3 regions of the Litorihabitans aurantiacus genome follow, and region 3 is predicted to be linked to each of the others. Evidence: riboswitches for the same ligand, from Rfam matches in the RefSeq annotation. Region 3 holds a riboswitch; each other region holds the start of a gene.
What was found. Region 3 has a riboswitch for S-adenosylmethionine ahead of QQK22_RS15600 (hypothetical protein). Riboswitches for the same ligand answer to the same signal wherever they lie in the genome.
Positions count from the first base shown of each region.

Region 1: another riboswitch for S-adenosylmethionine. It lies ahead of QQK22_RS04195 (hypothetical protein); the one in region 3 lies ahead of QQK22_RS15600 (hypothetical protein).
Region 2: another riboswitch for S-adenosylmethionine. It lies ahead of QQK22_RS17395 (rhodanese-like domain-containing protein); the one in region 3 lies ahead of QQK22_RS15600 (hypothetical protein).

Region 1 is NZ_BSUM01000001.1:899,267-909,874, forward strand. Features, by position in the region: gene rplU (50S ribosomal protein L21) at 1-236, shown strand, start outside; gene rpmA (50S ribosomal protein L27) at 270-518, shown strand; gene obgE (GTPase ObgE) at 631-2,145, shown strand; gene proB (glutamate 5-kinase) at 2,124-3,260, shown strand; gene QQK22_RS04185 (flavin reductase family protein) at 3,396-3,962, opposite strand; gene QQK22_RS04190 (DUF222 domain-containing protein) at 4,057-5,904, opposite strand; SAM riboswitch class IV at 6,224-6,336, shown strand; gene QQK22_RS04195 (hypothetical protein) at 6,704-7,729, shown strand; partial or broken gene QQK22_RS04200 (glutamate-5-semialdehyde dehydrogenase) at 7,842-9,163, shown strand; gene QQK22_RS04205 (hypothetical protein) at 9,245-9,394, shown strand; gene nadD (nicotinate-nucleotide adenylyltransferase) at 9,453-10,037, shown strand; gene QQK22_RS04215 (hypothetical protein) at 10,034-10,608, shown strand, end outside.
Region 2 is NZ_BSUM01000001.1:3,653,761-3,664,368, reverse strand. Features, by position in the region: gene QQK22_RS17415 (hypothetical protein) at 1-693, shown strand, start outside; gene QQK22_RS17410 (hypothetical protein) at 690-1,655, shown strand; gene QQK22_RS17405 (HNH endonuclease signature motif containing protein) at 1,745-3,895, shown strand; gene QQK22_RS17400 (O-succinylhomoserine sulfhydrylase) at 3,917-5,143, opposite strand; gene QQK22_RS17395 (rhodanese-like domain-containing protein) at 5,140-5,589, opposite strand; SAM riboswitch class I at 5,597-5,687, opposite strand; gene QQK22_RS17390 (hypothetical protein) at 5,840-7,981, opposite strand; gene QQK22_RS17385 (hypothetical protein) at 8,074-8,970, opposite strand; gene QQK22_RS17380 (hypothetical protein) at 9,227-9,382, opposite strand; gene lpdA (dihydrolipoyl dehydrogenase) at 9,588-10,608, shown strand, end outside.
Region 3 is NZ_BSUM01000001.1:3,267,891-3,278,384, forward strand. Features, by position in the region: gene QQK22_RS15585 (hypothetical protein) at 1-405, opposite strand, end outside; gene QQK22_RS15590 (hypothetical protein) at 980-1,543, opposite strand; gene QQK22_RS19430 (DUF6308 family protein) at 1,553-1,807, shown strand; gene QQK22_RS19435 (DUF6308 family protein) at 1,792-2,208, shown strand; gene QQK22_RS15595 (hypothetical protein) at 2,495-3,142, opposite strand; gene QQK22_RS15600 (hypothetical protein) at 3,231-4,181, opposite strand; SAM riboswitch class IV at 4,223-4,336, opposite strand; gene QQK22_RS15605 (hypothetical protein) at 4,403-4,825, opposite strand; gene QQK22_RS15610 (hypothetical protein) at 5,332-5,946, opposite strand; gene QQK22_RS15615 (ketose-bisphosphate aldolase) at 6,226-7,149, opposite strand; gene QQK22_RS15620 (carbohydrate ABC transporter permease) at 7,187-8,077, opposite strand; gene QQK22_RS15625 (carbohydrate ABC transporter permease) at 8,079-9,044, opposite strand; gene QQK22_RS15630 (ABC transporter substrate-binding protein) at 9,146-10,417, opposite strand.

The sequences.
Region 1 (10,608 bases), 2.4 Mb from region 3:
GAGTTGAGGGGAACGTCGGCGACACGCTCGAGCTGACCCCCATCCTCCTCGTCGACGGTGAGAAGGTGACCTCGGCCGCCGACGAGCTGGCCAAGGTCAAGGTCTCCGCGGAGATCGTTCGGGACGAGAAGGGCCCGAAGATCACCATCATGAAGTTCAAGAACAAGACCGGCTACCGCAAGCGCCAGGGACACCGTCAGCCCCTGACCCGCTTCAAGGTCACCTCCATCGCCTGAGCCGCACGGCTCCCCCAGAAAGGAGTGTGCGTCATGGCACACAAGAAGGGCGCAAGCTCCTCCCGCAACGGTCGTGACTCCAACGCGCAGCGCCTCGGCGTGAAGCGTTTCGGCGGCCAGGTCGTCAAGGCCGGCGAGATCATCGTCCGTCAGCGCGGCACGCACTTCCACCCGGGCGACAACGTCGGCCGTGGTGGCGACGACACGCTGTTCGCGCTCGCCCCGGGCTCGGTGCAGTTCGGCCAGCGCCGCGGTCGTCGCGTGATCGACGTCGTGGCCTGAGTCCAGCTCCGGCTGACCTGTTCTTCCCGCGAGGGGGCGTACCGCGCAGGCGGTACGCCCCCTCGCGGCTTTCTGCACCGATGTGTCTCTGCACGACTGGCAAGGAGTAGCTGTGGTCTCGTTCGTCGACCGGGTGGTGCTGCACGTGAGCGGCGGCGACGGCGGTCACGGCTGCGCGTCGGTGCGCCGTGAGAAGTTCAAGCCGCTGGGCGGTCCCGACGGCGCCAACGGCGGCAACGGCGGCGACGTCGTGCTCGCCGTCGACCCGCAGGTCACCACGCTGCTGGACTACCACCACCGGCCCCACCGCAGCGCCGAGTCGGGCGGTCAGGGCAAGGGCGACATGCGCCACGGGAAGAACGGCGGCGACGTCGTCCTCGGCGTGCCCGACGGCACCGTCGTGCGCACCCCGGGCGGGGAGGTCCTCGCGGACCTCATCGGTGCCGGCGCCACCTACACGATCGCCCGCGGCGGCCAGGGCGGGCTCGGCAACGCCGCGCTCAGCTCGCCGAAGCGCAAGGCGCCCGGCTTCGCACTCCTCGGGGAGCCCGGCGACGAGGCCGAGGTCGTCCTCGAGCTGAAGTCCGTGGCCGACGTCGCGCTCGTGGGGTTCCCGAGCGCCGGCAAGTCCTCGCTGATCGCGGCGATGAGCGCGGCCCGTCCGAAGATCGCGGACTACCCCTTCACCACGCTGGTGCCGAATCTCGGCGTCGTGCAGGCGGGCGACGAGCGCTACACCGTGGCCGACGTGCCGGGCCTCATCCCCGGGGCGAGCGAGGGCAAGGGACTCGGTCTGGAGTTCCTGCGCCACATCGAGCGCTGCGCCGTGCTGGTGCACGTGCTCGACTGCGCCACGCTCGAGCAGCGCCGCGACCCGATCACCGACCTCGACGTCATCCTGGCCGAGCTCGCCGCGTACGCGCCCGACCTGGAGATCGCGGGTGGCCGGGTACCGATCCTCGAGCGACCGCAGCTGGTCGTGCTGCACAAGATCGACGTGCCCGAGGCGCGCGAGCTCGCGGACTTCGTGCGACCGGAGCTCGAGGAGCGCGGGTTCCGCGTCTTCGAGGTCTCCAGCGCCTCCCACGAGGGTCTGCGCGAGCTGACGTTCGCGCTCGGTGGCCTGGTGAGCGAGGCGCGGGCGAACGAGCCCGAGCCGGAGCCCGCCCCGGTCGTGCTGCGCCCGCGCGCGCACGGCGACGCCGGCTTCTCGGTGACGCCGGTGACCACGCCCGACGGCGAGGCGTTCCAGGTGCGCGGCGACAAGCCCGAGCGGTGGGTGCGCCAGACGGACTTCACCAACGACGAGGCGATCGGCTACCTCGCCGACCGCCTCAACCGGATCGGCGTCGAGCAGGCGCTGGGCAAGGCCGGTGCCGTTCCGGGGAGCACGGTCGTCATCGGCGAGCTCGTCGGCGGGGTGATCTTCGACTGGGAGCCGACCGCCATGACGGGCGCCGAGCTGCTGGCCCCGCGCGGGACGGACATCCGGCTCGAGGGGTCGCGCCGGCGCACGACGCCCGAGCGGCTCGAGCAGTACCGGGCGCGGATGGACGGCAAGACTGCAGCCCGTGAGGAGCTGCGCCGCGACCGCGACGAGGGCGTGTGGACGAGCTCGGAGGAGTGAGCGGGCGCGAGCTGCTCGCGGGGGCGCGCCGCGTCGTCGTGAAGATCGGCTCGTCCTCGCTCACCGACGACGCCGGCGCGCTCGACCCGACGGCGGTCACCGCCGTCGCCGACGCCCTCGCCGCCTGCCGCACCGCGGGGACCCAGGTCGTCCTGGTGTCCTCGGGTGCCATCGCCGCCGGTATCACGCCGCTCGGTCTGGCCTCGCGGCCGCGCGACCTCGCCACGCAGCAGGCCGCGGCCGGTGTGGGTCAGGGACTGCTGGTCGCGCACTACACCCGGGCGTTCGCCGCGCACGGTCTGACCGTGGCGCAGGTGCTCCTGACCGCGGAGGACGTCATCCGACGGGGGCAGTACAAGAACGCGCAGCGCGCGCTCGAGCGGCTGCTCGCGCTCGGGACCGTGCCGGTCATCAACGAGAACGACGCCGTCGCCACCGACGAGATCCGGTTCGGTGACAACGACCGCCTCGCGGCCCTGGTCGCCCACGTGGTCCAGGCCGACGCGCTGGTCCTGCTGACCGATGTCGACGGTCTGTACGACGGCCACCCGAGCCTGCCCACGTCGCGCCGGCTCTCGCGGGTCTCCTCCGCGGCGGATCTCGAGGGCGTCGTCGTGACGGGCCGGGGGAGCGGGGTCGGCACCGGCGGGATGACCACCAAGGTCGACGCCGCCGTCACCGCGACCGGCGCCGGGATCCCGACGCTCGTGGCCGGCGCCGCGGACGTCTCGCGCGCCCTGACGGGCGAGGACGTCGGCACCTGGTTCGACGCGACGCACCCGCGCCCGCGCACGCGGCGGCTGTGGCTCGCGCACGCGGCGGCGACGCGGGGGCGGCTCGTGCTCGACGACGGTGCCGTGCGGGCCATCACCGACGGCAAGCGGTCGCTGCTCGCGGCCGGGGTCGTGGGGGTCGAGGGAGCGTTCGAGGCAGGCGACCCGGTCGAGCTCGCGTCGGCGGCCGGGGTCGTGGTGGCCCGGGGGTTGGTGGCGTACTCGAGCGAGGAGCTGCCCGAGCGGTTCGGGCTGACCTCGGCGCAGCTGCGCGAGGAGTTCGACGGGCGGGACCGCGCCGTCGTGCACCGCGACGACCTCGTGGTGGTCGCGCGCCGCTGAGCGCGGCCGCAACCGCTCGAGTCAGACGGTTGGTGCGACCCCGCCGCCCCTTCGACCCGCCGCCCCTTTGACCCGCCGACGCCGACGCGGAGCAGGTGGTCACACGTCGACGCGAACCCCGCCGGAGGCAGGTGATCAGCCGACCTGCGAGTGCTCGCCGGTGCGGTGGTAGGTCCGGTCCACGTAGACCAGGCGGGGCTGGTCGGCCTGGGCCGGGGTCGCCTCGTCGTGCACGTCGGTGACGGCCGCCGTGATGAGGAAGCTCGCGCCGGCGGGAACGCGGTCGAGGATCTCGACGCGCGCCCAGGAGGTCACCTCGGCGAGGCGGGGTTCACCCGTCGGCAGCGTGGTGAGCGCGACGTCGGCGAACCGGTCGATCCCGGGCGTCGCGAACCGCACGGAGAGGTCTGCCTGGTCGTGGGCGAGGAAGCTCACGACGGCGGAGCTCGCCTCCCGCAGCGCCGGCCACGACGACGAGATCGACGTGATCGAGAACGCGAGCACGGCGGGCGCCGCCGAGACCGAGATCACCGACGTCGCCGTGAAGCCCACGGGGGAGCCGTCGGGTCCGGAGAGCGTCACCACGGCGACGCCCGACGGGTGCAGTCGGAACAGGTCCTTGAACGCGCGGGGGTCGAGCGGTGTCGGCGACGTCACGGGGGCGACGGCGGGCTCGGCGGGAGCATCAGGGTGGGCAGCCACCCCTCGACCGTACGTCCACTTCGGTGGCCGAACCCCGTGACCTTCACCTCGTCCACCATCCGGACCGGTTCCGGGTGCGACAGGTCGAGTGTGATCACCACAGGAGTGCCGGACACCCTGCGGGAAACACCGACGAGTCAGGGGTGGTCTCGCCCTCGCCCGCAGGCGTGGCAGGACGTCGCGCCGGATCACCGACGGAGGGACTGTCGGTGTCGATGAGCAACGGTGGGTCGCCGAAGTCGAGCCGGGGTCGGGTCGGGGGCGAGGAACCGGACGCGCTGCCCGACAGGTCACCCACCGGCCGGGATCTGGCCTCCGGCGGGGACGTGGCCTCCGGCGGTGACGTGCCCACCGGTAGGGGTCTGGTCTCCGGCGGGGACGTGGCCTCCGGCGGAGACGCGGCCTCCGGTAGGGGTCTGGCCTCCGGCGGGGACGTGCCCACCGGTAGGGGTCTGGCCTCCGGCGGGGACGTGCCTACCGCGGTGATCGGGGACGGCGGTCGGGACCGTGGGACGAGCAGGTCGTCGTGGAGGCGCGTCGTGGTTCCGATCGCGACACCTCCCGGCTCGGTGAACTCGAACCCGCCGTGCACCGACGTGATACGCGCGCGCTGCTCGTGGACACGGTGGTGGTGGGCGGAGCAGAGCGTGACGGCGTTGCCCAGGTCCGTTCCGCCGCCGTGCGACCAGTACGTCAGGTGGTGAACCTCGCACCACGACGCGCGCATCCGGCATCCCGGCCACTGGCAGTGCCGGTCGCGGACGAGCGCGGCGCGCCGGAGCGGGCCCGTGAACGTCCGCTCCGCGCGGCCGAGGTCGAGCGGCTCACCGGTCGGGTCGAGGACGGTGCGCTGCAGCACCGCGTCGCACGAGAGCACCTCGAGTGCGGCGAACGGCAGCAACGTGCCATCCATGAGCTGGGCCAGCGGGGGAGGAGCATCGAGTCCGCTGCGCTCGATCGCCGCGCCCGTCATCCGGCCGTGGGCTCCTGCTCCAGCCACGGGCGTTCGCGCCGTCGCATCTTCGTCGATGGGCGGCGCCGCGCCGGGCGCGTCACCCCGAACCCCCAACGGCGTACCTCCGCTCGTACCGGTCGTCCCTTCGCGGCGGCGCCGGGACAGGACCGCCCACGTCTCCTCCCGCAGCAGGACGCTCAGGTGCGGCCGCAGCTGCGCACCGGCGCGGTCGACCCCGACTCCGAGCGCGCGATCGCACAACGACACCAGCGCGTCGGCGGTGCGCTGCTGACCGGAGCGCTCGTCGTCGGCCGCCGGCACGGGTGTGACGGCCTCCAGCGCCGTGCGGACGGTCTCGCCCGCCACGACGTCGAGGAACCCGGACAGCTCGACACCGTCCGCCCGCGCCACCAGGCGCAGGTACCGACGGTGGCGTGCACCCGCGAAGGACCGGTCGGCGGCGTCCGCCTCGAGCTCGGCCGCGCGACGCTGCAGCACACGCCTGAGCGCGGGGACGTCGAGCTCGCGAGCGGCCTCGACGATCTCCTCCGCGTGCGCACCCAGCTCGCGCCGAGCGCGGTCGCCGGTGCGGGACAGGACGGACGAGACCGCCTGGGCGTGGTCGATGGTCAGACCGCCGTCGGCGACGGCTCGGGACAGTGCGGGCATGAGGTCGAGGGTGCGCCCGAGCTCGTCCTCCGCGAGCGCCTGGCCTCGGCCACGGCGCGTGGCGAGCCCTCGACGCAGGGCGAAGTCGCGCTCGACCGCAGGGTCTCGCGCGATCTCGGCAGCCTTGACGGCGCCGGCGAGACGCGTCTGCACGAGCCCGAGGAGCGAGACCGCGCGGTCCACGGCGTCGAGCGCGTGCCGCAGCTCCGCAGGGGTGTGTGTCTCGTCCGCGACGGCGGAGGTGAGGGCGCCGAGATGCGTGAGAAGGGCGTCGGCGTGGTGCGCCAGCGACGAGGGTCGATCGGCGGCCGTCCGCACCCCGGCGCGCCCACCGCCGTTGCCATCCGCGACGCCCGCGACACGGCCACCACCTACACGCGCCTCCGTGGCCCCGACGGTCGTCGGCGCGTCCGGAGCTGCATCGCCCCGTGCCTCCGCCCGAACCTCGAGAACCCCGACCATCGTCCACCCCCTCGGCGCCTCAGCCCGGTGCCGACCCCCTGTCGAACACCTGTTGCCAAGATACCTCCGAGCACTGACATCGAGTGGGTCTCCGCGGACTCTGGGGATAACTCCCGCCACCGATGCACCCTCGAGGTTGACACGGCAACCAAACCCCCCGTAGCGTCATCATCACGGTCTTGAGTACCAGCGTTCAGCCCCGGCTTGCTGGTCGGCAACCCTCCACCTGCGGTGGGGTGCCCCGGGTGACGACCAGGCCCTGACTACCTGTCAGGGCAAGCGCTCGTCCGCATCTCGCGGAAGCTACGAGGAAGAAGTCCGATGGTCACGGCTCAGCAGATGATTCCCCTGCGACGCTCCACCACCACCCTCATGTGTGGTGCGCTCACCGCGCACCCGTGTATGCGCTGACGGCGGCCGGAAGATCCCGCGGACCACGCGTCCGCCGGAGCTCCACCGCTGGCCAGGCCAGCATCCTGCCGTCGTGCCCCGGCTCCGCCCCACGGAGCGATCCCGTCCCGCGTCACCGCGCCCGCCCGCAGCACCCCGCCTCGCCCCTCGCGAGCCCGGTGCACAGAGCCCGCGGCGCGACCACGGCCCCGGACGGTCCACACGTCACACATGACCCCGCCCCGCGGGGAGAGGACCTCGAACCATGTCGCAGCACAGCTCGAACCAGCACACCTCCCAGCCCAGCCAGCCCGACCCGAACCAGCCCTCGCGCCGTCACCTCCACCTCGGCCTCGACCTCACGTCGCTGGGCGCCAAGGCCTCGACGTTCGCCCGCCCCGGCGCCGCCACCGGTGACCGCGTCGACGTCGCCGCCGTCGCCGAGTACGTGGACCTGGTTCGCGCCGCCGGCGTCGACCTCCTGACCTTCGGCGAGTCCTTCCGCCTCGACGACGCCCCGCGCCCCGACGCCTGGCTCGACCCGGCCGTCATCGCCTCGCGCCTCGCCGCCGCCGGTGCGCTCGCCGACGGCCCGGTCGTCGTCCCGGCGCTCCCCGCCGGCTTCCTCGACCCGGTGCGCCTGGCCCGCGCCGTCGCCGGCATCCACGCCCGCAGCGGCGGCCGTGCCGGCTGGCAGCTCCCGATCAGCGTCACGGCGGGCGGCGTGCACGCCGAGGTCCGCCGCGTCTGGAACGGCACGCCCGGTGCGGCCACCGGCGGCCGCGCACCCCTGATCGTGACCGCGCCGACCGAGGCGACCACGGCCGTCGTCGCCGGCCGCCACTCCGACGTCGTGCGCCTCACGGTCTCCAGCCCGGTCGAGGCCGCGCGCCGCCGGCACGCGATCCGCACGGCCGCGCTCGAGGCGGGCCGCAACCCCGACGACGTGCGCGTGGTGGTCGACGCCGTCACCGTCATCGCGCAGGACGCCCCGAGCGCGCTCTTCCGTGCCGACCTCATCCGCGACCTCGCCGGCGCGTCGGACCGCGACCAGCTCACCGTCGCGGGCACCGCGCGCGGCGTCGCCGACGTCTTCGAGGACTGGTTCACCCAGGGTGCCGTCGACGGGTTCGTGATCCAGCCCGGATCGCTCCCCGCCGACGTCCACGCCCTCGCGGCCGAGCTCGCGCCGGAGCTGCGCGAGCGCGGCCTCCTCGGCGTCGCGGGGTCGACGACGGCGGAGCCCGCCCCCGCCGCGACCTCGCGTCCGGCGTCGCCCGCGTCCCGCTGACGATCCGCGGGAGGTGGACCGCACGCCCGGTCCACCTCCCGCCGCCAGACCACCCGACGACCACCTGCTGACCACCGATCGCCCGCACCCGCGCGCGCCCTACCCTGGGGGCATGTCCGTGATCGAGACCGACGCCCCCCGCGCCGCGGAGGGCCCCACCGAGGGCGCGACGTCGGTGACCGACGCCGTCCATGCCGTCGCCCGCTCCGCCAAGGTCGCCTCCCGCGCTCTGGTTCGCGCCACGCGCGCGACCAAGGACGCCGCACTGCACGCCATGGCCGACGCACTGGTGGACCGCGCCGACGAGGTCGTAGCGGCCAACGCCGTCGACGTCGCGCGCGAGCGGGAGCGTGGCATGAGCCCCGGTCTCCTGGACCGCCTCACCCTGACCCCGGAGCGGATCGCCGCGATCGCCGGGGCGCTGCGCGACGTCGCGGCGCTGCCCGACCCGGTCGGCGAGGTCGTGCGCGGGAGCACCCTGCCGAACGGGCTGCGGGTGCGCCAGACGCGCGTGCCGCTCGGCGTCGTCGGCGTGATCTACGAGGCGCGCCCGAACGTGACGGTCGACGTCGTGGGCCTCGCCCTGAAGTCCGGCAACGCCGTCGTGCTGCGCGGCGGCTCGGCCGCCGCCTCCTCGAACACCGCGATCGTCGCCGTCCTGCAGGACGCGCTGGAGTCGCAGGGGCTGCCGCGCGACGCCGTCGCGAGCATCGACGAGCACGGGCGGCCCGGGGAGTGGCGCTCATGCGCGCCCGTGGGCTGGTGGACGTCGTCGTGCCCCGGGGTGGGGCGGACCTCATCGCGACGGTCGTGCGCGAGTCGACCGTGCCCGTGATCGAGACGGGCGTCGGCAACTGCCACCTCTACGTGGACGAGGGCGCCGACGTCGCGCAGGCCGTCGCGATCCTGCTGAACGGCAAGACGCAGCGCGTCGGGGTCTGCAACGCGCTCGAGACGCTGCTGGTCCACCGCAGCGCCGCCGAGCAGTTCCTGCCGGCCGCGCTCGCGGCGCTGACCGAGGCCGGGGTGCGCCTGCACGCCGACGACGACGCGGCCGCCCTCGCGCCCGAGGGGGCCGACGTCGTCGCCGCGACCGACGAGGACTGGGCCACGGAGTACCTCAGCCTCGACATCGCCGTGCGCGTGGTCGACGACCTCGACACCGCGCTCGACCACATCCGCACGTACTCCTCGGGCCACACCGAGGTCATCTGCACGCGCGACGTCACCGCGGCGCACCGCTTCAGCACCGAGCTCGACTCGGCCGCCGTCATGGTCAACGCCTCCAGCCGCTTCACCGACGGCGGTGAGCTCGGTCTCGGCGCCGAGCTCGGCATCTCCACGCAGAAGCTGCACGCGCGCGGTCCCATGGGTCTGGCGGAGCTGACCACCACCACGTGGATCGTCCAGGGCGACGGGCACGTCCGACCCTGAGGACCCCGACGGACTCCTGACGGGCCGCGGCGACGTGCGAGACTGGGCGCTGGCACGGTGCCGCGCGAGAGGAAGAGATTGATGACGAGCTCACTGCTGGTTCTGGCTCAGGTGGCCGAAGAGGTCCACCGCCCCAACCCGTGGCTCTACGGCGGCCTCGCGTTCGCCATCCTGATGCTCCTGCTCCTCGCGACCTACGCGTTCCGCAGCGTCGGCACGCGTCGCCGCTGAGGCGGTGACGCCGCACCCACGCGGCGACGGCGACGCGCGGCGCCGCCGGACCGGGATCATGGGTGGCACGTTCGACCCTGTCCACCACGGCCACCTCGTCGCCGCGAGCGAGGCCGCGAGCCGGTTCGACCTCGACGAGGTCGTCTTCGTCCCGACCGGCACGCAGCCGTTCAAGGAGGCCAGCCGCGTCGCCCCGGCCGAGCACCGCTACCTCATGACGGTGGTCGCGACGGCGTCGAACCCCGACTTCACCGTCTCGCGGGTGGACATCGACCGTGCGGGGACGACCTACACGATCGACACGCTGACCGACCTGACGCAGCAGCGGCCCGACGAGGACCTGTTCTTCATCACGGGCGCGGACGCGCTGGGGCAGATCCTGTCGTGGAAGGAGGCGCACCGGTTGTTCGACCTCGCCCACTTCATCGGCGTCACCCGCCCGGGCCACGTGCTCGACGTCGGTGACCTCCCCGGCGACCGCGTCTCCCTCCTGGAGGTGCCGGCGATGGCGATCTCCTCGACGGCGTGCCGCGAGCGCGTGGCCTCCGGGCAGCCGGTCTGGTACCTCGTGCCGGACGGCGTGGTGCAGTACATCAGCAAGCACGGTCTCTACCAGCCCGACCCCCAGGGAGGCGCCTCGTGAGCACCCATCAGCCCGGGCAGCCGGAACGCCCCGACAGCGTGGTGGGGGAGCGTCGCCGTCGACGGCTCGAGGCGCAGCGCGCCGCCGCCGAGGCGGCGGCGACCACCGGGTCGCTCGAAGCGGTCCCGGGGGACGAGGCGCAGGAGGGCGACGGCGTCGCCGCACCCGTGCTGTCGCGTCGCCAGCTCCGTGAGCAGCGCGAGCGTCGCCTCCGCGAGCAGGAGGCCGAGCGGGGAGGGACGGCGGGCGACGGCGCCTCCGATGTGCCCGACGCCCCCGTGCTCGACGTCCCCACGCCGGCCGCCCCGGGCCCGGCACCGACCCCCGGGGCGCCCGACGCCGAGCCGGAGTCGACCCCGAGCGCCCCCGCGGCCCGGGTGGCGCCGGTCCGGGTCGCGCGCGCCGATCGCACGGCCTCCCTCCCGCCGGTCCCGCCCGCTCGGGAGGCGCCCGCGACATCCCCGGCCGACGACGACGCGTACGCCACGCCGTCGGGCAGCGCGCCCAACCGCCGCTCGATGCGCGACCGCCGGACCGAGGGACCGGCCGGCCCCGCGGGCCGCGGCGAGCG
Region 2 (10,608 bases), 390 kb from region 3:
CTGGTGCTCGCGCTCGCGCCGGCCGTTGCGGCGATCGTCGTGCTCGGCGAACGCATCGACACCCGGACCATCGCCGCCGGGACACTCGTCCTGACGGGCTCGATGCTCGGGCTCGCCCTCGCCGCCGGCGCGGAGCTCGCGGTGGAGCGTCGTCGGCGCGGGCCCGGTGCGCACCGCGATCGCCCGGGCCGCACCGCTGCCGGGGTGGTGGTGACGCTCGGCCTGGTGCTCGCCGTCGTGACCGGACTGACCGCCGGGCGGGGCCTCGGCACCGGACCACCGGTGTGGTGGTGGGTGCTGGGCGGTGTCGACGCCCTGCTCGCGGCGGCCCTCGCGCTCGACCTGCTCGCCCCGGGCCCGTCGCGGCACCGGCCGGACGCGCGGACCCGGCACGAGAACGCGAACGCCCACCACCTCGAGCGGATCACCCTGCGCGAGGCGCGGGCGCTCGAGCGACTGCCCCAGGACGGCGAGCGACGGCGCGCCGCGGCTCGCGCCTGGGAGGACGAGCTGCGCGGCATGACCCGCTACCTCCCCGAGGACGTGCACACGCAGGCCTCGGAGATGTCGCCGATGGCGTGGCTCGCCTGGGCGGCGTACGACGGCGGCGCGGGGCTCTCGCCGTCGCTGCTCGCGCCGCTGGGGCGGCGGGTGCGACCGGGGCGACCGGGCGGAAGGACCCGGGGACGATGAACGGGGCGACGCGGTCGGGGGCTGGTTCGGGGGCGGCGGACTCGCCGGACCGACGCGCGGCCTCCTCCACGACGGCGAGCTCGGCGCCCCCGACGCTCGACACCTACCGGGCGCTGCGCGTCGGCCTCGTCGGCGCGGGCCTGCTGCTGCTGACCGGGGTCGGGGTGGAGATCGCACGCGTCGGCGTCATCCCGGGATCGATCAGCGCGACCTTCTACTCCCCCGTCCGGGGCGTGCTGGTGGGCTCGCTGATCGCCGTCGGGCTCGCGCTGCTCGCCATCAAGGGGCGGCCCGGATGGGAGGACGGGCTCCTCGACGTCGCCGGCATGCTCGTCCCGCTGGTCGGGCTCGTGCCGACGCCGGTGGTGCTCGCCTCGATCCCCGGCGGCGAGTGGCTGCCCGTCTCGTGCCCGGACGTGGAGGTGGCGTGCGTCCCGGTCGAGGTGGAGCCCGACGTCGCCAACAACGTCTCCGCCTACCTCCTGGTGGGCCTCGCGACCCTTGTGCTCGTGGGCGTGCGAGCGGTGCGCGCGCGAGCGCGGGGCCGCGCGTGGCGGGCGGGCTCCGAACGTGCCGTCGCGATCGCGGTGGGCCTGTGGGCGATCACGACGGCGTGGTTCCTGCTCGGGCGTGCGTCGTTCCTCGCGTACGCGCACTACGCGAGCGCGATCACGTTCTTCGCGCTGCTCGTGGCGGTCGTGTGGATCAACGCGCGGCGGGCGTCGCCACCGCCGCGGCCCCGGCGGATGGGCGAGCGCGGTTACCGCCGCTCGTACCTCGCGATAGGGGTCGCGATGGGTGCGTCTGTGGTGGCGGGTCTCGTGGTGTGGCTCGCGGTGGGCGACGACGACGCGTTCCCGCTCGTGTTCTGGATCGAGGTCGTGCTGCTCCTGCTCTACACGGCGTTCTGGATCCTGCAGACGGTCGAGCACTGGCGGGACGGGGAGGTCGAGGAGGAGTGACGGTGGCGGCGGTCCGCCGGACGGAACGTCTGTCCACAGATTCTTCCGACCCCCTATATTTTTGCATGTGTAGCCGGTAAACTGGACGCATGTTCGATGGGGGCGTCGCAGCGTGGGATCTCGGCCGGAGGGCCGAGAGTCCCGCTGCCGTGCGCGAGCACCTCGGGCTCGGTGCTCCTGACGATGGTGGCGCGCCGCAGGAGCTCCTCGAACGTCTCGCCCAGCTCACCGAGTACGCGCGGCTGCGTTCGCTCGACTCCGCGGCGCTCGTCGAGACCATCGCCGCCCTCGCGGGCGTCGAGGCGTGGGCGGCCGCCGCCCAGCGCGACGCCGCGGCGGCCCTCGAGGCCCGGCAGCCGGTCGTGGAGCGGGAGCGCCGCCGGTCGGGTCGCGTCGAGATGAGGGGGAGCGCCGCGGACTCGATCGCGATGCGGCTCGGCATCTCCCGGCACCGGGCGGCGCGCCTGGTCGGCGAGGGGCGGTTGTACGAGGACGTCCTGCACCCCGTCGGCACCGCCCTGGCGCAGGGGCGGATCGACGCCGGGAAGGCGAGCGTCTTCGCCGAGGTGCTCGTGGACGCCGAGCCGGAGGTCTCGTTCGCGGTCTGCGAGCAGGTGCTGCCCGACGCGCCCGGGCTCGCGCACCAGGAGCTGCGCGCGCGGGTGCAGGCGGTGGTGGTGCAGGTCGATCCCGGTGCTGCACGTGAGCGCGCCGTGCGGGCGACCGCTCGTCGGCGTCTCGAGTCCGTGCGGCTGCTGCCCGACGGGCAGGCGTCCGTCCGCCTCGTGGCCCCGTTGATGGACGTGGCCTCTGTCCACGCGATGGCCGAGGCGGCCGCGCGAGCGGCACGTGCCGCTGGCGACGCCCGGACGCTGGACCAGCTCCGTGCCGACGCCGTCGTGGCGGTCGCGGCCGACGCGCTCGCGGCGGGGCGGATCGACGTGTGCGGGCGGGCGGGTGGCCAAGGTGACGACGGCGCTGCTCACGTTGGTCAGGCCCCCACGCTCGGGTCGCCGGCGCCCGGGGCACCGGCACTCGGGTCGCCGGCGCTCCGGGCACCGGCACTCGGGGTAACGGCGTCATCCCCCGGCGGCGCGACGGCCGGGGCCTCCGCTGAGCCGCCGCTCGTTCGACCCGCGACGCCGACCGTGCCTCCAACGCCCGACGAAGCCGACCCAGCCCCCGCGTCGTCGTCGCGGTCGGCGTTCGGGTCTGTGCCTGCGTCGGGATCGACCCTGGTGTCTGCACCAGACCCGGCATCGGCACCCGCGTGGGCGTCGACGCCGGAACCAGAACTCTTCACTGTTCCGTCGCAGGCGCTCCCCGCCGTGCGGCGCCTGGCGCGCGACGCCCGGAGGCGTTCGCGTCGACGATCGCGCGACGTGGCGTCGGAGCGCGGCGCTCCCCCGCCGGCGTCCGGGTCACCGACGGCGGCGCAACCACCACCACCTCCGCCGGCCCGCAGCCTCGCCGAGTCGATCCTCGACCCGCGACTCGAGGCACCACCGCCGTTCGTCCCGTTCGGCGGAACCACGTCCCGGCTGACCCTGCAGCTGAGCGACGCCCACCTCGCGACCCCGGACGCGCACCCGTGCGCCGCCGACGCCTACGCGTGGGAGTTCTCCCCGGCGGCGCTCGTCGACGACGCCGCCAACCCCTACGACACCTTCGAGGCACCGACCAGCTGCCGCCTCGGCGTCGACGTGCCGGCGGTCCTCGGACTGGGCCCCCTCGATCCGGTGACGGCGCGGGCGCTTGCCGTGGACCCGCCGTCGCACCTCACCGTGAGCGTCACGCCGGTCGCCGCCGGTCCCGATCACGACGACGGCCGCACCGTCGAGGTGACCGACGGCCGCACCGTCGAGGTGACCGACGGCGGCGGGTCAGCCGCAGGCCGGGCCGGGTACGTCCCCGGTGCGGCCCTCGCGCGGGAGGTGCGCGTGATGCACCCGACGTGCGTCGCGCCGTCGTGCACCGTGCTCGCCTCGGCGTGCGACCTGGACCACGTCACGCCCTGGCCCGCGGGGCACACGACCGCGGCGAACCTCCGGCCGCTGTGCCGCCACCACCACCTGGTGAAGACGCACCTCGGTCACGAGCTGACCCTCGACGCCACGGGTGCCGCGCTGTGGCGCACGCCCGAGGGGCACCGCTACCGGCGCGAGATCGGCGGAGTGAGCACGCTGGTCGAGACACCCGACACGACGCGGCCCGCCACCCGGCCGCGCGGCGCCGCCTGACGCCTGACGTCCACCAACCCCTCAGAACCCGGCGGCGAGCCCCCGCGCGAGGTCGTCGAGCAGGTCGTCCGGGTCCTCGAGCCCGACCGACAACCGGATCGTCGTCTCCGAGAGGCCGACGCGCTGGCGCCCGTCGTAGCCGGTCTTCATGTGCGTCGTCGTCGCGGGGTGCGTGACGAGCGACTTGGCGTCCCCGAGGTTGTTCGAGATGTCGATCATCCGCAGCGCGTCCAGGAACGCGAACGAGCGGTGCTTCCCGCCGTCGGGATCCTGCGGCCCGTCGAGCGTGAACGCGACGACCGTGCCGCCCGCGCTCTGCTGCGCCTTCGCGAGCTCGTGCTGGGGGTGCGAAGGCAGGTAGGGGTAGCGGACCTCGGTCACGGCCGACTGCGTCTCGAGCCACTGCGCGACCCGCAGCGCGCTCTCGCACTGCCGGGCGATGCGCAGGTCCATCGTCTCGAGGCCCTTGAGCAGCGTCCACGCGTTGAACGGGCTCATCGTGGGGCCGGTGTTGCGGATGAAGGTCTGCAGCGGCCCGGTGACGTAGTCGCGCGGACCGAGCACGGCCCCACCCATCACGCGCCCCTGGCCGTCGATGTGCTTCGTGGCGGAGTAGACGACGACGTCGGCGCCGAGCGCGAGCGGCCGCTGGAGCGCCGGCGTCGCGAAGACGTTGTCGACGATCACGACGGCGCCCGCCGCGTGGGCGAGGCGGCTCACCTCGGGCACGTCCACGATGTCCTGCATCGGGTTCGACGGCGTCTCGAAGAACACGACGTCGGTCGGCCTCGCCAGCGCCTCAGCCCACTGCGCGGTGTCGTGCGCGTCGACGTAGACGGTCTCGACGCCCCACCCGGTGAACAGCTCGTCCAGCACGAGGAGCGTGGATCCGAACATCGCGCGCCCGGCCACGATGCGCGAGCCCTGGCGCACGAGGCACGCCATCGATGCGAAGACCGCGGCCATCCCGGTCGCGGTCGCGAAGCACGCCTCCGCCCCCTCGATGAGCCGGAGCCGCTCCTCGAACGCCGAGGTGGTCGGGTTCGAGTAGCGCGTGTACGTGAAGCGGTCGAGCTCGCCGAGGAAGGCGGCCTCGGCGTCGGCCGCACGCGGGTAGGCGTAGCCCTGCGTGAGGAACAGCGGCTCCGAGATCTCCATGAAGCCGGTGCGCTCCTGGCCGCCGCGGACGGCGAGCGTCGCCGGACGGAGTCCCTCGGGCAGGTGCGAGCGCGGCTGCGGGTCGGTCATCGCTCGCCCTCCCACGCGCGCAGCGGCAGGCCCTGACCCGCCCAGCCGGGGCCGGCGTGACCCTCGACGCCCTCGAGCACGTTGTACGCCGGGCCGAACCCGGCCGACGTCGCGAGCTGGGCCGCGGCGATCGAACGACCGCCCGACTTGCACACGAACAGGACGGTCCGGTTGTCGCCGGGGGTGAGACCGGCGCGCGTCAGCGCCTCGAGGAAGTCCGGGTTCGGCCCCTGGAACGTCTGCAGCGGGTCGAGGACGGCGTCACGGTGGAGCGACGTCAGGTCCGGCACCCCGGTGTGCTGCCACTCCTGGGGGGTGCGGACGTCGACGAGGACGGCCTCGCCGTCCTGCTCCAGCGCCTCCCACGCCTCGGCGGGCGTGAGATCGCCCGCGTAGCCGTGGGTGCCGCCGTCGTGACGACAGTCGGACGATGCGGAATCGGTCATGCTCACTCCTCCATCGGGCCTGGCGGTAGCACCCGCACCCGTGACGGGGGTTGCTGCAGCGTCGTCGAGCCAGGTCTCTCAGCTGCTCTGGATGGTCCCGCCGATGGTAGCGAAGGTGTCACGAGGGTCCGACATCGGTCCGCATCCCGTCCCGCTCCGGCGCACGACGGCGCCTCCCGGGCGGGCGGCCCGCCCGGGAGACGTCGTGGCGTGCGTCAGCAGGTGCGACGCGTCGGTGGTCGACGCAGCCTCACACCGCCGAGGTCGACCGACGCGAGTACCGCAGCGCAGCCGCCCCCAGGAGGAGCAGGAGCCCTGCGATCCCGGCCGCGAACGGAGTGACGCCCGTGGTCGGGAGGGAGGACTGCTGGCTCGCGACCTGCATGGTCGTGCCGGCACCGGTGGTGCCGGTCGCGGTGATCACGCGGCCGTCGTCACTGATGAAGCCGCCGGGGGTGGTCCCCGGGGTCGTGACGTCGATCGGCGTCACCGGGGTCACCGGCGTCACCGGGGTGACGGGCGTGGTCGGGTCCGTCGGGTCCGTCGGGTCGGTCGGGTCGGTCGGGTCGACCGGGTCCGTCGAGTCGACCGGGTCCGTCGGGTCGACCGGGTCCGTCGGGTCAACCGGGTCCACCGGGTCCGTCGGGTCGACCGGGTCCGTCGGGTCGACCGGGTCCGTCGGATCCGTCGGGTCAACCGGGTCGACCGGGTCGGTCGGGTCCACCGGGTCGGTCGGGTCCACCGGGTCCACCGGGTCCACCGGGTCGACGGCGGCCGTCGTGCACTCGGCCGTGGCGTCACCCAGGAGACCGACCGCGATGCAGCCGACGTCGACAGGGACGGTCACCGGCAGCTCGATCCCGATGTCGCCGATGAGACCGCCACCGCCCGTACCGCCGCCGGGAGCCTCGGCGCCCGGGGTGGTGTCGACCGGCTGCGCGGGCGTCGTGGTGCAGTCAACCGCGGCGTCGCCGAGGACTCCGGCGGCGATGCAGCTCACGTCGACGGGCACCGTGACCGGTGCCAGCACCGAGATGTCACCGATGAGGCCGTCGTCCGAGCCCGAGCCCGACGACGACGGCGCAGCCGCCACCGGATCGGCCGGAGCAGCGGGCGACTCGTTGGACACCACCGCGGCGTCACCCAGGACACCTGCGGCGATGTCGGACACGTCCACGGGCGCCGTCACCGGCGCCACCACCGAGATGTCACCGACGAGGCCGTCGTCCGAGCCCGAGCCCGACGACGACGGCGCAGCCGCCACCGGAGCCGCGGGAGCAGCAGCCGAGGTCTCGTTCGAGACCACCGCAGCGTCACCCAGGACACCTGCGGCGATGTCGGACACGTCCACGGGCGCCGTCACCGGCGCCACCACCGAGATGTCACCGACGAGGCCGTCGTCCGAGCCCGAGCCCGACGACGACGGCGCAGCCGCCACCGGAGCGGCCGGAGCAGCGGGCGACTCGTTGGACACCACCGCGGCGTCACCCAGGACACCAGCAGCGACGTCGGACACCTCCACGGGCACCGTCACCGGCGCCACCACCGAGACATCACCGATCAGACCGTCGTCCGAGTCCGAGTCCGAGCCCGAGCCCGAGCCCAACGGCGCCACTGCCACCGGAGCGGCCGAGGCAGCCGCGGGCGTCTCGTTCGAGACCACCGCAGCGTCACCCAGGACACCTGCTGCGACGTCGGACACCTCCACCGGCACCGTCACCGGCGCCACCACCGAGACGTCACCGACCAGACCGTCGTCCGAGTGCGACGAGTCCTCCGCCACAGCGACAGGAGCCGCCTCGACCGGGGCAGCCGGAGCAGCAGCCGGAGTCTCGTGCGAGACCACCGCGGCATCACCCAGGACACCCGCGGCCACGTCGGACACCTCCACCGGCACCGTCACCGGCGCCACCACCGAGACGTCACCGACCAGACCGTCGTCCGAGTGCGACGACTCCTCCGCCACAGCGGCCGGAGCCGCCTCGGCGGGAGCTGCCGGCGCCGGAGCCGCGGGCTCCTCGTGCGAGACGACCGTCGCGTCCCCGACCGCGATCGACTCGACGTCGACGGGGACGGTCACGGGCGCCTCGACCGAGACGTCCCCGGCGAGCCCGTCGCCCTCGACCGCCGCCTGCGGCGCCTCCACCGGACGCTCGACCTCACCACCGCCGCCGACCGGCGCCTGGGGCGGGGCCTCGGCCGGGGCCGCCGGCGGCGACACCACGGCGGCGTCACCGAGGAGGCCGACGGCGACGTCGCTGACCTCCACCGGAACGGTCACCGGGACGTCGATCCCGACGTCTCCCAGCAACCCGTCGGAGGCGTGAGCCGCCCCCGCAGCTGCGGCCACCAGGCCGCCTGACACGAGCACCGTCTGCAGTGCTCGACGCATGACTACGTGCATCGATCCTTCTCCTTGACTGAGGGTGGGTGCGCCACGTGGCGCGATGTCGTCTGCCGGACGTGGTCCGGTCGCGACGACCCTCAGGCGGGAGAGACGGGGATGCGCAGGGCGGGGGCGGGCGGCAGCGCGTCCTGGTGACGCCGGGCCACGCCCACGAGAAGAAGGGCGGAGAGGGCGACGCCGCCGGCCGGGGCCGCCTCGCGCAGCAGGGTCGGTCCCGCGGAGCCGACGGCGGTGGCCGCACCACCGATCACGGCGACCGTGGCGGCACCACCCCAGGGGCTGCCTTCGCGCTCGTCGGCACCGCTTCCGCCGTCCTGCGTGGCGGTGGACGCCTGCGGAAGTGCTTCGACACCCCCGGGGCCCGACGGCGCGGCGACCGGCGTCGAGATCGCGGTACGCGGCGCGGTGGCGGAGTCGCGCGACGACGAGGCGTCGCCGGCCGTCGACGCGGCGCCGGCGTCCGCGAGCGCCACCTGGCCGGCGTCCGGCTGCGCCGGGATGGAGGGGAGCACAGGCGCGGGCAGCGGTGCGCCGGAGTCGGCGGGCGTCCCGGGCATCCCGGGGAGGCCGGGAGCGGGCACCGGCACGACGGGCGCGACCTCCTCCTCGAGCCCACCCGGCAGCGCGGGCACGAGCGGCTCGAGCACGGGGTCGACCACGCCACCGACACCCTCGACCACCGGGGTCAGGACCGGCTCGACCGCGTCGACCACGGGGGTGAGAACCGGCTCGATCGCAGCGACGACCGGTGTCACGACGCCGTCCGCGACCTGCTCGACGACGGGGGCGACCACGTCGTCGACCACGGGGGTCACGACCTCGTCCACCACCGGCGCGACCACGCCGTCGACCACCGGAGCCGCGACCTCCTCGACCACCGGCGCCACGACCCCGTCGACGACGGGAGCCACGACCTCCTCGATCGCGGGAGCTGCCACCTCGTCCAGCACGGGGGCGACGACGTCGTCGACCACCGGTGCTGCGACCTCCTCCACGAGGGGGCGACCACGTCGTCCACCACCGGAAGGGCAGCCGCCTCGACCACGGGTGCGGCGAGATCCTGCGCCACCGGCGCTGCGACGTCCTGCGCCACGGGCTCGACCACCGGCACCACCGCGGTCTCGACCGCCGGCGCAACCACCTCGTCCACGACGGGGGTCACGACACCGTCGACCACCCCGTCCACCACGGGAGCGACGACACGGTCGCCCACCTCGGACACGATCCCGCTCACGGCACCGTCGCCGCCCAGCAGGTCGAGCGCCGACGCACCCGCGGCACCGAGGCCGAGAGCCCCGCCGCGCCGGCGCCGGCGAGCAGACCGCGCAGGAGCCAGCGGCGCGCGGAGGATCCCCGCTGCACCCGCTGCTGCTCCGGCGTCGTCATCGTCTCGGCTCCTGGCCTCGTTGAACTGATCAGTCCGTCACGCACACGCAGCCCGAACGGTCCGGACCGCTCCTTCACGCTAAACGTGAGTAAGAACACATACAAGGGTGGAATGAACATTCCTAACTGCACGCTATGTGCAGGCGCATGTGAGTGCGGCCACCCGCCGACCCGCCCGACGGCCCCGCCGAACTAGGCTGGCGGCATGGCTTCCCACTTTGATGTCGTCGTCCTCGGTGCGGGCCCCGGTGGCTACGTCGCCGCCATCCGCGCCGCCCAGCTCGGCAAGTCCGTCGCCGTGGTCGAGAAGAAGTACTGGGGCGGTGTCTGCCTCAACGTCGGGTGCATCCCGTCCAAGGCGCTCCTGAAGAACGCGGAGCTCGCGCACACCCTCACGCACGACAAGAAGAAGTACGGCATCGAGGGCGACGCCACGATGTCCTACGGCCCGACGCACGCCCGCAGCCGCCAGGTCTCGGCCGGCATCGTCAAGGGCGTCCACTTCCTCATGAAGAAGAACAAGATCACCGAGATCGACGGCTGGGGCACCCTCACCGGCACGACCTCGATGGACGTCGCCCGCGAGGGCGGGGAGACCGAGAAGGTCACCTTCGACGACCTCATCATCGCCACCGGCTCCGTCACCCGGATGCTCCCGGGCGTCGAGGTGAGCAAGAACGTCGTCACCTACGAGGAGCAGATCCTCGACGCCGAGCTCCCCGGTTCGCTCATCATCGCCGGCTCCGGCGCGATCGGCGTCGAGTTCGCCTACGTCATGAAGAACTTCGGCGTCGACGTCACGATCGTGGAGTTCCTCGACCGCATGGTCCCCACGGAGGACGTCGACGTCTCCAAGGAGCTCCTCAAGCACTACAAGAAGCTCGGCGTGAACGTGCTCACCAGCACCAAGGTCGAGCGCGTCGAGGACACCGGCAGCGGCGTCAAGGTCACCGTCTCCAGCAACGGCGAGGAGCGCGTCCTGGAGGCCGACCGCCTGCTCTCGGCCATCGGCTTCGCCCCGCGCACGGAGGGCTTCGGTCTCGAGGCGGCGGGCGTGCAGCTCACCGACCGCGGCGCCATCGCGATCGACGACTACATGCGCACCAACGTCCCGAACATCTACGCGATCGGTGACGTGACGGCGAAGATGATGCTCGCGCACGTCGCCGAGGCCCAGGGCATCGTCGCGGCCGAGACCCTCGCGGGCGCCGAGACCATGTCCATCG
Region 3 (10,494 bases):
AGTCGGCCACTGAATATCGCCGAGGGTCGCCCAGATGTCGACAAGCAGCCGGGAATATTCCTTGGCTGCCGGCCGGCCTTCCGCGGTCGGCTCAGGTGTGAAAGGTATGGGTGGTGGTGTCCCGTCATCGAAGGCGGTCGCAGTGGCGTCGACGAGCGATTTGTTGAGCAGTGGGCCGAGTGGTCTATCGAACAAAGCGGTGCTGATTCCCGTCTCGCGGGACGGCCAGGCATAAAGTGGAATGCCCAGGGGCGTTTGGCGAATTTCGATAGCGGGCGGCGCCACCGGGTCGGATGGTAGGGAGATGGGCCAGACCAGGGTGTACTCGTCAAAGTGTGCCGTTACGAGGCCGAGGCCGCGTGCGAGGTTGTCCCACGAGAGTAGCCAGAGGTCGCCGGTAATCACCTGCTCGTTCTCAAGGTGTGGTTTCCAGCGGTCGGGGCTAACGCCAGCAGGGGGTGTCTCGAGGGATAGGCGCGTCATGATTTCTAGCCTGCAGCAGTTCCGTTACGTCCGCGGTAGTATTTCAAAGCCTCAGTCTTAGCGGGTTCCGAAAGAGTGCCCAGAAAAGAGCAGAGGGCTGGGTCGCCGGTCAGGTCCTTTCGGACGGCTCGCAGAAAGCGGAGGGTCCAGTGGCCGTCTCGAGTGAAGGGCATGTCGGGCGTTGCAGGACTGGGAAGGTCGCCGGGCATCGACGTCGTGGTGATGCGCGGTAGGCCCTTCCAGGCAACGGGGTCGTGAGGTGACATCGAAACGCACACGACCGGGCGTGATGTCTTCGTGTCATCTCCATCGAGGGTGGCGTCGCGATGAACTCGGTACACGTCGCCGTTTTCAGCAACATTGTTAGGCACGGCCCTCAACGTAGCTCATCCAGCCGGCTGGTGTCTGGTCATCTGGCCATGTGGTTGCGACGAACCGCACACGCGCCAGGGTTCATGTAGTCAGCGGAACACATCCGAAGTGGCTGAGGCGGTCGTCAGTGCAGCTCGGAGAGGACGACGCCCGCCGTACGGACGGCGTCGGACTCCGCGAAGACGTGACGGCCATCGAAGCCCTCGGGCATGCGTAGGTTCGACATGCCGGAGTGGATGAGGTGGATGTCGCGGGGGTGGGCGAGCGGGCCGAGGTCGACCTGCTCGCCGGTGTCGAGCCGCACGTCGACGAGGCCGCTGCGCATGTGCTCGTAGGCGCAGGTGACGATGCGGGCGTCGCGATTGTCGGTCTGGTCGTCCCTGCTGAGGGCGACGCGCGCGGCGTGGTGAGAGGTGAGGACGTAGTACATCTCCCAGTTGGTGTCCGCGACGCGCACGACGGCAAGGACGAGCTCGCCGTCAAGCAGGTGCCCGGCGAGGGCGCATTCGAGGACGGGGACGGTCTCTGGCTGGACGCCGACCCCGAGGGCGAGGGGCAGGGGGTCGCCGGTGACGCGGCCGTCGGGGGGTGTGGTCGCGGAGGATCGGGCGCACGTGTCGACCGTAGGGGAGAGGGGCGACAGCTGCTCGGGGTCCGCCCGAATGCGGGAGTTTGAGGGGCGTGCCACGATCGGGCCATGTCGCCGTGGACCCGTCCATCAATTCTCAGCCCCAGCCGCCAGAGCGACGCGCGTCGGCACCTCTTGCGATACTTCGCCGGAAGCGACTACTCCGGGTCCTACTTCGAGGAGGTCGGTGGAGACAGGGTCGATCCAAACCGGGTTACCTCGGAGGATCTGGTGGCGCTGGCGATGCTCTCGGTTCCGGTCCAGGGAGCGGCGGCGCGCGAGCTCCTCGGGGGAGGGCCGGCGCTGCGATCGCGGGCCTCCTGAAACAGATCCCAAGCCGTGCGAGTCTTGAGTTTCCGGACGGCCGGAAGATCCTGCAGTCCGAATTGCTCCTACAGACCTGGGTCGAGGTGAGGAAAGTCCGCACCTTCGGTCCGGTGCGCACCAGCAAGCTCCTGGCTCGCAAGCGCCCCCACCTCGTTCCCATCTATGACGAGCACATCAGGACGCAGTTCGGAGCGCCTCACAGCGGTGACCAGTGGAGCGCCTGGGCGGGTATGTTCGCGGACCCCACGCTCGTTCAGCACCTCGCTGCGCTGCGCAGGAGTGCTGGCGTGGATGGCAGCGTCTCACTGCTGCGGGTCCTCGACGTCGTCGTATGGATGGAGGGGAAGCACGGTTCCAGCGTCCCGGAGTCGGCGAGGACAGCCCACGCGGAGCTTTAGGGGGTTGCCGAGGCCCGTGACAGGGGCCCATAACTTCTCAAAGTTATGAGTCGGGGGCATGACTGGCGTAGGCGGTCGAGCCGCCGCTGATGCGCAGTTTTCCGCGCGTGGCAGCGGTTCGGTGGTCCATCGCGACCGTCACGCTGGACATGCTCTGCCGCCCATAAAGAGCTCATAACCGGACCACTCCAATGGATCGGTCCACGCTGAGACGTCGTCGGCGGCGCACTGTCAGGCCGCGACCTTCGAGCGTGACAGCCGGCCGCCCGACGCCGGCCCCGCCCGCTCAGTCCCGCCCGCCAGCCCCCTCCGCGAACTCGAACGCGACCGCAGCATCCGGGTCGATCCCGCTCACGATCCCGCGGTAGAACGCCATCGCCTGCTCGCGCAGCAGCTCGTCGTTGCTGTCGAGGTACTCCTGCTCGACCCCGCCGTCGAGGATGGTGCCGACCATCTCGACCTCGTCGATCTCGGGGGTGACGAAGCTGAGCACCCCGTTGTTCTCGACGACGAGCTCGAAGCTCTCGTCGTCGTGCCCGATGAGGACGAACTCGGGGATGGTGATGAGGTACTCGCCCTCGCCGGTCTCCTCGATCGCGACGTCCTCGCCCTCGATGCCCGCGAGCGCGCTGAACTCGTAGCGCATGAACGAGGAGCGCGCGCTGCCCGGGATCGTGATCCCGAGGACCTCACCGGTCGAGCTCTCCTCCAGCAGGCCCTGGATCCCGAGCGTCAGCAGCACGACCTGCTCCTCCGTCTCGACGGCGTCGAGCACGGAGACGTCGCGCGTCACCCGGTCGGTCGTCACCGTCGGCGCCGAGAGGTCGAAGCGGCCCGTGAGCGTGAGGACGAGCAGGATCGTCAGCACGGCCGCGGCGAGCCACCCCAGCCATCCGAGCCACGGTCGTGAGCCGGCCTGGGATCGAGTCGTCATGTCGTCTCCGTCGTCAGGTGCGTGCCGATCCCCCTCGAACGTAACGGCTCGGAGGCGCGGCGCCACGAACGGCTTTCGTGCCCCGCGCTCAGCCACCCATCTCCCACCGCACGATCCCCGCCAGCCTCGCCGCGTCCACCCCGAGCACCATCCCCTCCGGCAGCGACCGCTCGAACATCGCGACCACCGACCGCGCCGACGCCTCCGCGGACGCCGGGTGCGCGCTCGACCACGCGCGCCAGGTGACGACCGGCTCGGGCGACGGCGGGGCCCAGCCTCCGCCGTCGAGCACCGCCTGCGTCACCCGTCCCTGCGGCCCGAACCGCTCCGCCCACGGCACGACGGCGCGATCGCCGTCGACCATCCGCCCCATCGCGACCATCAGCTCCCGGGAGGCGTGGCGCTGGGCGAGCAGTCGCTGCGCACCCTGCACCGGCCGCGGAACCCACCTCGGCAGCGCGTCGACGGCGGCGCGGCACCGCAGGCACTCCCGCGTCCACCGGATCGCCACCCCGGGCCGCGGCCGCAGCTGCGCGTGGGCCACGCGCCAGCAGATGTCGCACACGCGCGCTGACACGAGCCGGCAGCCACCCGGGACCTCGCGGGGGTAGCCGACGGCGAGTCCGTGCACGCGGCAACCGCTGCTGCCGGTGTCCAGGCCGATCACACGCTCGCACGGCCGTGGCTCGGGGTCGCGGCGCCGCACGAGCCCGACGTCGATCCCCGGCCGACGCGGCACGCGCACGAAACCGGTACCCGGCACCCAGTCGAGCACGACGTCGCGGCTCACCATCGAGGTCAGCCACGCGCTGGTCTCCGGCGTCGCGTCTGTGGTGAACGGATCCTCGAAGAGCCGGCGGGCGTGATGGAGCAGCATCCACTCGGGCGACTCCATCATCGCCATCTCGAACGGCCACGGCAGCTCCTCCCAGTCGTGCCCGAACGGCGCGGCGAGGACGGAGGTGGGGACGAACGCCTCGAGGCAGGCGTTGTCGGGGTGGTCGGCGTGGTGCATGGGGGCGCGGACGAGGTCAGGCACGGTGGGGTCCTCACGGACGGGCGCCGGCGCGGGCGACGGCGGAGCACGACTTCCCATCGCGGGTGCGGCGGGCGGGTCTTGCTCCGGGAGCACCGTGCCGTGCGGCGCGGTTGCTGGCCAGCGAGCCGGAGGGCTTGGCGCTGGTCCTCGTGACCGGGCACCACTGTGCCACGGGGTGCCGACATCGGCGCGGTGTGCCGCGCTTCTTGCGAGCCCCGGTCTCAGGGGCCCTTGTTGGTGGTGAGGTTGGTGGGTCGGTCGGTGACGGGGACGTCGATGGCGCTCTCGAGGTCGTAGTCGAAGGTGCCGTTCTGGGTGGGGCCCTGCCAGGTGATGGTCCAGTTGCTGGTGGCGGTCAGGGTGTAGGTGCCAGGGGTGGTCCAGTGGTGGCCGCAGTCGGGCTCGTCCTGGAGGCTCATGGTGGCTGGTGGGGTGGCGATCTGGTCGCGGGTGCAGGTGAGGGTGGTGCCGTCGCCGGTGTCGTAGATGACGTCGTCCAGGGTGGCATCGAGGGTGATGGTGATGCCCTGCTCGTCGACCGCGGCGGACAGTGGCCCGATCGCGGCAGGCCCTCCCTCGGCCCAGAAGTAGGCGGGGGCGCCGATGAGGACGTTGGGGTCGGCCAGGTTGGGGCGCGGGGCCATCCCGAGGGTGATGGGGTCGAGGTCGAGCTGTGTCAGTGCCTGCCGGGCGACGGCCTCTTCGTCTACCGTGCGAGCGGCCTCAGCCCAGTACATCTCGGCCGTCGGGCACTCCGCGATCGTGTCACCCAGGGAAACGAGGCAGACGTACGGAGTGCACTGGACGATGATTCCGTCGGTTCTACCCGCCCAGGCGGGGTCGTCCGGTGCTGGCTGCGGCGATGCTGGCTTCGCATAGCAGCGCCCCGTCCAGGACCCCGCGTACGTCTCGCACGGAATTGTCCGACCCCCTGTTTCGCACACTCGCGGGACGGTAGGTGCGGGCTCGCCGTCCGGCGGTGGCGGGCCGCCCGGCTTTCCGTCGTCGTAGCAACCCGTCGAGACTTCACCCGTGACCGGGTCCTTCCGCTCCCAGCAGATCTCGGCGGCAGCCGCGTCAGGCGTCGGCGCCACGACCATTGCCCCGATGAAGAGGAGCACGACAGCAGCGAGGGCCTGAGCGCGACTTCTCAGCATGTCTGGTCGGGTTGGGGTTCGATCTCCTCGATGGTCCAGAACACGTCGGACTGCTTCTGCAGCCTGACCTGGGTGGGGAAGCGGGTGCTCGGGCGCTCGCTCTGCTCACCATTCGCCTCGAACGACGTCACGGCTGAGGAGTCCACGCAGACGACCGCATCCGCCATCGGAAAGTCTTCCGGGTTCGCGGGCAGGGTGACCTGGAAGGAGGAGAGGGCCACGTCGCCCTCGGTCCGTTCTCCCGTGGCGGCCATCTGCTCGTAGTAGGACGTGAGCGGCGCCTGCAGGTCCGGCCCCCAGAAGTGGGCGAGCTCCTCCTGCCACGTCGCGTAGCTCGCGGCACCGACACGGCCGAGGGCGGCGTAGTACTCGACGACGGTCAGCTTCGCCGCCTCGATGTTCTGCTCCTCGGGCGTGAGCGTCGGAGTCTCTGTCTCGCTCGCCGTCGGGCTCGGTGTCTCGGTCGCCGTCTCCGTGGGCTCCGCCGACGTCGAGCTCTCGGTCGGCTCCGGTTCCTCGTCCGGCGAGCAGGCGGTGACCCCACCCACGACGATCCCGAACGCAGCGAACCCCGCTGCCACGCGCGCGTAGCGCCCACCTCTGGTCATGGTTCCGCCCCCTGACGCCTCCAGATTGCTGCCGAGAGTAGGGCACCCCGACCCCGCCCGACCAGACCCGGTGCCCGATCTGTGGACAGCGACCACACCGCCGATGAGGTCCGCGGCCCCCCCGCGCGACGACCGCAACTGACCCTGCGCCGTCGTTCCCGCGCATCGACGAGGACGCAGGACCCGGATAGCCGAACGACTGTTGCGCCCGACACGGATACGAACTCGCATCCGTGCCGAGCGCAACAGTCGCGAAGGACCAGCCCCCGGAACAGCCCCCTACTGCTGCACGGTCGCCTTCCCCTCGACCCACCGCCGAGCCCCCACACCTGCCGGCCGGTACACGTAGTCGTCCGCCCCGCCCACCGCCCCGAGCACCTCGGCCTTGTGGCGCACCACGTCCCGCACCACAGCCAGCGCCGGCGGGCAGATGTCCAGCGGTTCGCGCTGGGCCGGGTCGGCCAGGACCTCGCGCAGCTTGGCGTAGTACGCCGTCTTCATGTCGGCCGAGATGTTCACCTTGGCCACGCCGCGCTTCACGGCCTCCGACACCTCGGAGTCCACCGCGCCGGATCCGCCGTGCAGCACCAGCGGGATCCGCACGGCGTCGGTGATCCGCTCGATCAGGTCGAGCTTGAGCTCGGGCACGAAGCCGGGCGGGTACACCCCGTGCGCCGTTCCCACGGCGACGGCGAGCATGTCCACGCCCGTGTCGTCCACGAACTCCTTGGCCTGGGCCGGGTCGGCGAACACGAAGTCCTGCATCTCGGCCAGGGAGCGGGGGTCACGCGGGCCGATCGTGCCGATCTCACCCTCGACCGAGACCCCCACGAGGTGCGCCATCTGCACCACCTTGTGCGTGAGCGCGACGTTCTGCTCGAACGGCAGCAGCGACCCGTCGATCATCACCGAGGTGAAGTCGTGCCGCAGCGCGGCGGCGGCCTGCTCCACCGTGGCGCCGTGGTCGAGCTTGACCGCCACGGGCACCGAGGCCGAGCGGGCCATCGCGAAGACCGAGGCGAGGAAGTGGTCGCCCACGAACTCCCAGTCGTCGGGGTGGATCAGCAGGATGACCGGCGAACCGACCTCCTCGCTGGCCGCGAGCACGGCGGTCAGCATCCCGAAGTCGCTGATGTTGTAGGCGGGTACGGCGAACCCGCGCTCGTAGGCCGTGCCGACGATGTCGCTTCCGGTGAACAGCATGGGGTGGTCTCTTCTCTCGAGTGCGGCGGGAGCCGGGTCAGGCCTTGACGGCGCCGGCGGTCATGCCGCTGACGAACTGTCGCTGGAAGAACAGGAACAGGACGAGGACGGGCACGCTCCCGAGCACACTCATCGCCATCATCTCGCTCCACTGGAACGAGTGCTCGCCCATGAGGAGCTGGATCCCGACCGGCACGGTGCGGTTGGACCGGCTCTGCGTCAGCGTCAGCGCGAACAGGAACTCGTTCCACGCGACCATGAACGTGTAGGCGCCCACCGAGACGATCCCGGGGCGCGCGGCCGGCACGAGCACCTGCCACAGCGCGCGGAGCGAGCTTCCGCCGTCGACCTTGACGGCCTCGTCCAGCTCCTTCGGGATCGTGTTGAAGTAACCGGTCATCATGAGGATCGCGTAGGGGATCGTCGCGACCATGTAGGTGAGGATCAGCGCCCACAGGGTGTCGTACAGCTTCAGCCACACCACGAGCCCGAAGTACGGGATCAGCAGCGTGATCGGCGGCACGGCCTGCACCGAGATCACCACGGTGTTCACCAGGCTCTTCAGCGGGAACTGGAACCGGCTCAGCGCGTAGCCGGCCATGATCCCGGCGAACAGCGTGAGGGCGACGACGGTCAGCGCCACCGTGTAGCTGTTGGTGAAGAACCGCAGCTTCTCGGGGTTGGTGAGGATCCCGGTGTACGCGTTCAGCGTGAACGTGTCCGGCAGGAACGTGGGCGGGTACTGGAAGATCTCGGTGTTCGGCTTGATGGAGCTCAGCAGCATCCACAGCGCCGGGAACCCGGCGAACAGGGCGCCCAGCGAGAGCCCGATCCACAGCCCGACCTTCTGGGCGGCCTTGGACCGGCGCCCGGTCGAGGGCCGGCCCGTGGTCGCGGAACGGCCGCGCGACGTCGCGATGGCAGTCATGTCAGTCCCTCGCCTTCTGGTGGCGCACGTAGAACAGGGCGACGATCGCCGAGATCAGGAAGAGGATCACGCCGCTGGCGGACGCGAGCGCGAACTGCCGCTTCGAGAACGCCAGGTTGTAGGTGTATGTGGCGATGGTCTCGGTGGCGTTCAACGGCCCACCGCCCGTCGCCAGGAAGATGATCGGGAACTGCTGCAGGTTCCAGATGAAGTCGAGCATCGCCATCGCCAGGATGATCGGCGTGAGCTGCGGGATCGTGATGCTGAAGAACTTCGCGCGCCACCCCGCGCCGTCGATCGCCGCGGCCTCGTACAGGTCGCTCGGGATCCCCTGCAGGCCGGCGAGCAGGCTGATCATGAAGAACGGGTAGCCGGCCCACACGTTGATGAAGATGACCGAGCCGAGCGCGAGGTCGGGGTTGGAGAACCACTCGACCTTGGTGCTGATGAGGTTCAGCGTCTCCAGCACGTAGTTGATGACGCCGTTGGGGTTGAGCAGCAGCTGCCACAGGATCACCACGATCGAGGCGGTGAACACCCACGGCAGGATGTAGATGACGCGGAACAGCGAGGCGGCGAGCCGGGGGAGCAGCCCGCTGTTGAGCATCATCGCGAACGCGAGGCCCAGCAGCAGGTGCAGCGCCACCGAGGTGACGGTGAAGACCCCCGTCTGACCCAGCGCCTTGCGGAAGATCGGGTCGCCCAGCAGCGTCGCGTAGTTCTCGAGGCCGACGAACTCCGGGTCGCGCACCATGATCACGTTCGAGAGCGTCGAGTACGTGAACACCATGACGACCGGCACGGCCATCATGACGAGCATGACCAGCAGCGTCGGGGACATGTAGCCGTAGGCCGTGAGGCTGGTCCGCCACCACCGGCGTGTGCGCGGGCCGGTGCGGGGGCGCTCCGGGCCCGGCGTCGGCAGCGGGTTCGGGGCGGGGATGGGTCGAGTTGTCGTCGCTGACATCGTTCTTCCGCTGGTCGGACGGATCGGCGGGCGCCGATCGGGGGTGGAGACCGGTGGGTGCGGGCGGCAAGGGGATCGCCCGCACCCACCGGCGTCAGGGGCTACCCGTCGAGGACGCCCGACCAGTACGTCTGCAGCGACGCCTGGGTCTCGGGCACGTCCGCCTCACCCTGGAGGAGTCGGACGAGGTTCTCGTTCAGGTTGCGGTTCAGGTCCAGCGCGAGCGGGAGGCCCTCGAGCTCGGTGACGAACTCGCTGCTGGAGTAGACGTCGAACGCGAGCTGGTAGAGCTCGTCGCCCTCGACGAAGCCGGGCACCGAGTTCACGTTGCCGGGGAACCCGGTGGCCTCACCGGCAAGCTCGGAGTTCACGTCCTCGCTCAGCAGCCACTGGATGAGCTGCCACGCCTCGGCCTTGTGCTCGCTGTTCTCGGCGATGCCGAGGCCCCAGCTCGCACCCGCGATGCCCGAGGACTCACCCTCGCGCGCCGGCACCGAGCCGATCGAGAAGTTGAGGTCCGGGTTGGCCTCGCGGATGCCGGAGATGTGCGCCAGCGAGCCGATCATGAACGCGTTGCGGCCGGCCGTGAACTCCTCGACCTTCTGCTGCTCCTGCTGGGTGAACGCGCCGGGGGTGACGTACCCGCCGTCGTACTGGCCCTGGAGGAACTCGAGCCAGTCCGCGACCTCGGGCGTCTCGAAGTTCGCCTGGCGGTCCTTCAGCATCCGGTCGCCGGAGGCCCACAGCCACGACTGCGAGTCGAAGCCGGCCGGGGACTGCACGTTGATCGGCAGCGACCAGGCGTAGACGTTGCTGTTCGGGTCGGTCACCGCGGCGGCGGCCGTGTCGAACTCGTCCCACGTGGTCGGCAGCTCGTCGATACCGGCGTCGTTGAGCAGGTCGACGTTGTAGTACATCGGGTAGGCGAAGTTGAGCGCGCGGACCATGTAGGTCACGCCGTCGATCTGGTCGTTGCTGACGAGCTCGGCGGGGTCGAAGTCCGCGTCCTCCATCAGCGCGCTCAGGTCGGTGATCGCGCCCTGGTCCTGCAGGTCGTAGACGCTCGCGCCGTTGATGGCGACGATGTCGGCCAGCGTGCCGGTCGCGGCGGCCGAGGTCTGCAGGTCCACCGTGGCGGAGTACGGGTTCGAGATCAGGTTGACCTCGATCCCCGGGTGCTCCTCCTCGAACCGGTCCATGAGATCGCGCATGACGCCCTCGCTCAGCTCGACCTCCCACCACTGGCTGAAGTCCAGCGTGACGGTTCCACCGGCGTCGCCGGAACCGGAACCGGAGTCGCCTGACGAGCATCCGGCGAGCACGAGAGCGGCAGCGGTGCCGGCCGTGACGAGCGCAGCGAGTCTGCGGTGCATCGGGTTCTCCTCTTTGAGATGGGGCGGGCCACCCCAGGAAGGTTGTTCGAAGGAACGTCCCCACGAACGTGGCCGAG